Regions from separate parts of the Solibacillus sp. FSL H8-0538 genome, predicted to be linked through region 3. Evidence: riboswitches for the same ligand, from Rfam matches in the RefSeq annotation. Region 3 holds a riboswitch; each other region holds the start of a gene.
What was found. Region 3 has a riboswitch for S-adenosylmethionine ahead of MHH87_RS01700 (O-acetylhomoserine aminocarboxypropyltransferase/cysteine synthase family protein). Riboswitches for the same ligand answer to the same signal wherever they lie in the genome.
Positions count from the first base shown of each region.

Region 1: it holds a riboswitch for S-adenosylmethionine, as region 3 does, so the genes downstream of both, MHH87_RS14050 (methionine ABC transporter ATP-binding protein) here and MHH87_RS01700 (O-acetylhomoserine aminocarboxypropyltransferase/cysteine synthase family protein) in region 3, are expected to answer to the same signal.
Region 2: it holds a riboswitch for S-adenosylmethionine, as region 3 does, so the genes downstream of both, metA (homoserine O-acetyltransferase MetA) here and MHH87_RS01700 (O-acetylhomoserine aminocarboxypropyltransferase/cysteine synthase family protein) in region 3, are expected to answer to the same signal.

Region 1 is NZ_JBBOPI010000001.1:2,936,532-2,938,801, reverse strand. It holds gene MHH87_RS14060 (toprim domain-containing protein) at 20-349, shown strand; gene MHH87_RS14055 (thioredoxin family protein) at 368-685, shown strand; SAM riboswitch class I at 731-835, shown strand; gene MHH87_RS14050 (methionine ABC transporter ATP-binding protein) at 1,052-2,080, shown strand; gene MHH87_RS14045 (methionine ABC transporter permease) at 2,073-2,270, shown strand, end outside.
Region 2 is NZ_JBBOPI010000001.1:1,855,337-1,857,606, reverse strand. It holds gene metA (homoserine O-acetyltransferase MetA) at 51-989, opposite strand; SAM riboswitch class I at 1,095-1,201, opposite strand; gene MHH87_RS08720 (hypothetical protein) at 1,263-2,153, opposite strand.
Region 3 is NZ_JBBOPI010000001.1:356,031-358,300, forward strand. It holds gene MHH87_RS01695 (DASS family sodium-coupled anion symporter) at 1-611, opposite strand, end outside; SAM riboswitch class I at 930-1,045, shown strand; gene MHH87_RS01700 (O-acetylhomoserine aminocarboxypropyltransferase/cysteine synthase family protein) at 1,167-2,270, shown strand, end outside.

The sequences.
Region 1 (2,270 bases), 2.6 Mb from region 3:
GTCTTTCTATAGGAGGAAGATGAATGTGGAAAAGTGTATAATCGTAGAAGGTCGTTCGGACAAATTGAAAATAATCCCTCTATTAGCCGAAAACGCTACGATTTTATGTACAAATGGTACGATTAGTGAAGAAGACTTAATCACGCTTATCGAGCCTTATGAGCATTGCGATCTGTATACAATGTTTGATGCCGATAAAAACGGAGAGAAATTACGTAAGCTCATGAAGCGTTGCTATTCTGATGCGATACAGCTCGTCATCCCGAAGCAATATATAGAAGTAGCCGAAACTCCAAGTGCTATTTTACTTCAGCTATTAGAGGTAGCAAAATTTGCCGTTCACAAATAAAAGTATAGGATGAAGCAGATGAACGAATGGACTAGACAAAAGTGGGAACAACAAATGCAAGAGCAGCCGTTAACTGCCTTTTATTTATATACACCGATGTGTGGTACGTGTGCAGTTGCATCAAAAATGATGGATGTTGTGGAACAATTACTCCCAAATCTCCCATTAGGGAAAGCCAATTTAAATTATATGGAGCAGCTCGCTTATGATATTGAAATAGAAAGTGTGCCCTGCCTAGTTATATCGCAAAGAGGTGAAATCGTAGATAAAATCTATGCATTTCAATCCGTACCATTTTTGTATGAAATATTAAAAAAACATTTGACGCATAATTGATAGCGTGATAAAGTAACATTCATAATAAAAAATTTAATAGCGTTACTCTTATAAAGAGAGGCGGAGGGAAGTGCCCTATGAAGCCCGGCAACCAGCATGTATGATGAAAAGGTGCCAAGTCACACAAAGTTAAGCTTTGAGAGATGAGAGAACGGTTGAACGTATAAAAATGCGAAAACCTTTCTACTATGTCTTCAAGTAGAAAGGTTTTTTCGTTTACGTCTAGGTTTAATCGCCACGCCCTCGAGTTCGATGCCAACATGATGTTGGTCAGTTCGCCAGTTCGGGTGTAAACCGGCGCATTAACACTCTTGGTTTACAAAATAAAGCAGCGCAGAGGATGCTGTTTTTAGAAGGAGTACAGTAATGATTGAATTAAAAAATATTACGAAAGTTTATAAAACGAAAAATGGCGACTTAACAGCTGTTGAAAATGTAAACTTATCGATTAAGCAAGGAGAAATCTATGGCATTATCGGTTATAGTGGTGCCGGTAAAAGTACAATGATTCGCCTGTTAAATGGTTTAGAAAAGCCAACAAAGGGCTTAGTTACAGTTAGTGGCAATGAGCTATCATCTGCTTCAGGACGAAAACTACGCGAGGCTCGTCAAAAAATTAGTATGATCTTCCAACACTTCAACCTTTTATGGTCACGCACTGTGGCGGAAAACATCGCCTTCCCGCTTGAAATTGCAGGTGTTCCCAAAGCAGAACGTGTAAAACGTGTAGAAGAGTTAATTGAACTTGTTGGTCTTACTGGTCGCGGCAAAGCGTATCCTTCAGAGCTTTCGGGAGGACAAAAGCAGCGTGTCGGTATTGCGCGCGCCTTAGCGAATAACCCAGAAGTACTTTTATGTGATGAAGCAACATCTGCACTTGACCCGGAAACGACGGATTCAATTTTAGAGCTTCTTTTAGATATTAATAAAAGACTTGGCTTAACGATTGTACTAATCACACACGAAATGCACGTTATTCGTAAAATTTGTCACCGCGTCGCTGTTATGGAAGCTGGACAAGTAGTGGAGCAAGGTGAGGTGCTACAAGTATTCCAACACCCGCAAGCACCAATTACGAAAAAATTCGTTTCACAAGTATCAGGTGCAACACAAGAAACGCAAGAATCTTTAGAGCAAATTTTAGCGAAATATAAATCTGGGAACATCATTAAGCTATCATTCGTTGGACAAACGACAGAGCAACCAGTCATTTCGCAAATTATTAAGCAGTTTGATATTGCCATTAATATCGTTCAAGGTGATATTTCTCATACAACTAGTGGTCCGTACGGTACATTGTTCGTGCATATTGATGGACAGCAAGCGGATATAGATGCTGCACTAGCAATACTTGAGCAGCATGAAATTAAAACGGAGGTGATTGAGCATGCTTAGTCAATTATTTCCGAACGTCGTGTGGGACAAAATGTGGGAAGCGACGTATGAAACACTTTATATGACTGTAATTTCAACAGGTGTAACCTTTGTGCTCGGTCTAGCAATCGGGATTTTACTATTTTTAACGAGTCCCAATCAAATAGGGGCAAATAAAGTAGCGCATTTTTTAACAGGATCTGTCGTAAAT
Region 2 (2,270 bases), 1.5 Mb from region 3:
TGTAAATAAAATACGATTTCTCTTGGATCTTCGAGAAATCGTATTTAGGGCTAAATATGAAATTCAATCGCATCTTCAACAAAATGCCAATTATAAGGTGTTTCTTGGTATACGTAGTAGTTTAACCAGTTGTAAAACAGCAAGTGGGAATGCGCGCGCCAAGTATTTTTAGGTGCCTTTGTTGAATCGTCGTACGGGAAGTAGTTCACAGGCATCTCAATTTCGTCGCCCTTCTCTAAATCACGGTAATATTCATCCGAGAGCGTAGATGCATCGTATTCTAGATGGCCGGTAATCATAATATGCTTATTGTTTTTCGACTGTACAATAAAGACCCCTGCGTTATCTGAATAACTTAGTAAACGTAAATTAGGGTGTGCGCGTACCTCATCAATCGAAACCGATGTATGTCTTGAGTGTGGTGCGACATATTCATCACTAAAGCCGCGTACAAGGTCTACCGTTAAATCGGTAATGACATGTGAGTAAATACCAGAGCATTTTTTCGGTAGCTCAAATTTTCCGATGCCAAAGTGATGATAGAGTGCTGCCTGTGCGCCCCAACATATATACATGATTGACGTCACATTGGCATTTGCCCAATCCATTATGGTTTTAATTTCTTCCCAATAACCAACTGCTTCAAAGTCCATTTTTTCAACGGGTGCCCCGGTAATAATTAGTCCGTCATAGCGGCGGTGTTTGATTTCATCGAATGTTTGATAAAACGTATCTAAGTGAGATTTTGAGACGTTTTTTGATTCGTATGTAGCGGTATTTAGAAATGTCACGTTTACTTGAAGTGGTGTATTCCCTAATAAGCGTAGTAATTGTAATTCGGTTTTCTCTTTTTCCGGCATTAAATTAAACACTAAAATGTTTAAAGGACGGATTTGCTGTGTTTTCGCACGGTCTTCTTCCATTACGAAAATTTTTTCTTCTTTCAATCGCTCTCCAGCGGGTAAATGTTTCGGTATATTAATTGGCATTCGTATTCCCCCCATTTTAGTTTTTAACAAGGGCGAAGTCTATATGGCACCGTGAAATTATAAAACCTCTCATTCCAGCAAAAAGAATGAGAGGTTGATCGCTCGTTCTTATCTCTCAAGGGAGTCCCTTGCTGGAAGTAGCACCTTTCTAACCATGTTAGAGGTTGCTGAAGCTTCAACGGGCCATATCCCTCTGCTTCTCTTGATAAGACTATTAAATTGGATTAATAATATCATGCAATTTGGAATTATGCAATAATTATAAATGTATTTTTACCTCCCGAACTCCTTCCGATAAATCGTATCGTCCTGCAGCATATATACATAATTACCGCGCATCAAAATCTCACCATCTAGTAAACTGTTAGCATCGTCCATGAAATTGATTACGGGTCCTGGTAAATAGTCTGTACTATGCGGGAAAAGACGCCTTACTTGCCCCTGCCAATCAGACACTATAAATGTATCATCCTCATCGCGTACAAAATGTTGAAAATATTGTTCCCTAATGGACCAAAAACCGCAATTCAAGCTTCCTTCTAAATCATCATAGGCCTTCACGAGCTTAAAATCATCGTAAATAAAGAAAAGTTGTTCTTCCTTATTAATGTTCATGGCAGAGCATTCCACCATGTCAAACATACGCGCATCCCATAGCCGCTTCCCTGACCGATTAAAAACGACGACACCTTCACGGCCGATTGTATTACTAGGGTCCCACCCGAAATTCCCATAGACACCTTCATCGGTATAGCCAACCCAAATGCGGTCACTGTCATCAATTTGCATATAATTAATACCATCACCGAGTAATAATTGACTAACAATCTTCCCTTGATTATTAGCAATTATCGCGTTTGGTCCTTCATCAATAGCAATGCGAGAACTCACAAACAAATAACAGCCATCTGAAAACTGATCCATGCGATCGACAAATAACGGTAACTTAATGTGTAAGATGACTGCACCATGTACCTTTAAATGTACGAGCTTATATTCAAATAATGTATCCTCTTCAGTATCTGGTGTTGTTATGTTATAGAGTAATAGAACTTCATCTTCAACTGTTGCACTAAAGGCATATAGTTCAAATGGGGTTGTGTAGCTCGCCCATTTAGGTAACTTGATGTGCTCTTTTGGATGCCAAAAAAATTCAGCGTTCATTGTTCATCCCTCGTTTCACAGCGTATATTAGAAAAGTGCATTCGCGCCTGTTTGCACGCGACAAGCTGCTTGCGAGCCCGAAGCGAAAGTAAACGCTCCACCACTTTCGCCGAGGGC
Region 3 (2,270 bases):
ACATTCCAAATGGAAACAGCTTGTACAGATGTAATAACGAGTAAAGCAGCAAGACGGCTATCTTTTGCTAACCCGAATGCGGCAACCATACCTAATAAAATGGGTACAACTGCACCTGCACGAGCTGTTGCAGATGGTACGAAGAATGCTAAGATAATGGATACTAAAATAGCACCAAATACGATGGCTTTTGTTTTTGTTCCTACAATAGATAAAATCCATAAAGCTAAACGTTTGTGTAAATTTGTTACTTGCATTGCTGCGGCTAAAAATAGGGCAGCGGCTACAAGTGCTACGGCCGAATTACTAAATCCACCAAGGGCCATTTTTAATGCATCCGATGTACCTAACTCTATGGTTGGATCTTCCATTGAAGGGGCGAGGCCTAACATTAAAGTGACAAGGGCAATAATCATTGCCGAGCTTACTGGATAGCTAACAGCCTCTGTTACCCATAAAATAACGGCGAACGCTAAAATCGCGAGTGCACGTTGACCTGCGACTGGTAAATCGCCGCCGTTTGGTAATAATGTAATGATGGTGAGTGCGACAAAGGCAAGAGCAATCCACAGCGGCTTTAAGTTAAGTTTTTTTTCAGTTTGAGTAGACATAACTAATTCCTCCTCTTGTTATATTTGAATAAAAAATTAAAGCGAACATCACCGTTAAATAAATTATGTTAAAAACGTCACTGAACAAAATGAACGTAATTAAAATGAAGCTGTACTTGCTATAACGATATGTAAATTATAACATTTACAGTAATTTCGATTGTTAAAGTTTGGTTAAAATACTATTTCTATATAAGTAGTATTTGCAATTTAACAAAATAAATGTTTGATTTATCAGAAAAAACTTAAAATTTAAGTTGACTTATAAAACTACTCTGCTTTATACTGTGAAACAACGATGGAACATGAATCACATAACTCTTATCAAGAGCGGCGGAGGGAATAGGCCCTGAGATGCCCGGCAACCAAGTGAGTGAGGAACTGACTAAGGTGCTAATTCCTACAAGATGCAATTGCATTTTGAAAGATAAGGGGAGGAAAACTTGCTCATTTGCGAACCCTCTTCTTAGCTGAAGAGGGTTTTTTAGTTTTCAAAAAATCCTCCTCTATTACACCGATCAAGCCATCGAAAAACAATTTAGGAGGAATTTATTCATGTCTAATTTACGACCAGAAACAGTATTATTACACGGTGGGCAAAAGCCAGACCCGGTAACAGGAGCAATTGCCGTACCGGTATACCGTACAACAGCTTACGCTTTCAAAGACACAGCTCATGCGCAACGTCTTTTCGCACTTCAAGAAGCGGGCAATATATACTCTCGTATTACAAACCCTACAGTAGCTGCATTTGAAGAACGTGTTGCGTTACTTGAAGGCGGATCAGCTGCAGTCGCACTTTCATCTGGTGCAGCGGCAATCGCATTCTCCATTTTAAATTTAGCCGGCACAGGCGACGAAATTGTTGCAGCAGGTTCACTATATGGTGGGACATATAATTTATTTGCGCAAACACTACCACGCTACGGCATTACGGTGAAGTTCGTAGACGAAAAAGACCCTGAAAACTTCCGTGCGGCTATTACGGAAAATACAAAAGCGGTATTTGCTGAAATTATTGGCAATCCGAGCTTAAACGTATTAGATGTTGAAGCGGTAGCAAATATCGCACATGAAAACGGCCTACCATTATTAATCGATAGCACATTTGCTTCTCCATACGGTAGTAACCCTATTGAGTTTGGCGCAGATGTTGTCATCCATTCAGCAACGAAATGGATTGGCGGTCACGGTACGACAATTGGCGGCATCGTTGTAGACGCTGGGAAATTTGATTGGGCGCAGGGGAGACATCCAAGCTATACAGAGCCAGATACGTCTTACCACGGCTTACGTTACGGAATTGACACAGCAGGGGCTGCATTTGCCACAAAACTGCGCGTTCAATTATTACGAGACTTTGGTCCAACATTATCTCCAGATGCGGCATTTAATTTCTTACAAGGACTTGAAACGCTTCATTTGCGTATTGTCCGTCATAATGAAAATACACAAAAAGTCGCGGAATATTTACGCAACCACCCATTCGTGGACTATGTAAATTACAATGGCTTTGAAGATTTCCCTTCGCATAACTTAGCGAAGAAATATTTGAAAAACGGTTACGGGTCGATTTTAACATTCGGCATTAAAGGTGGACGTGAGGCGGGTCGCCAAGTGATTGATAATGTTGAATTATTCTCACATGTTGCGAATGTA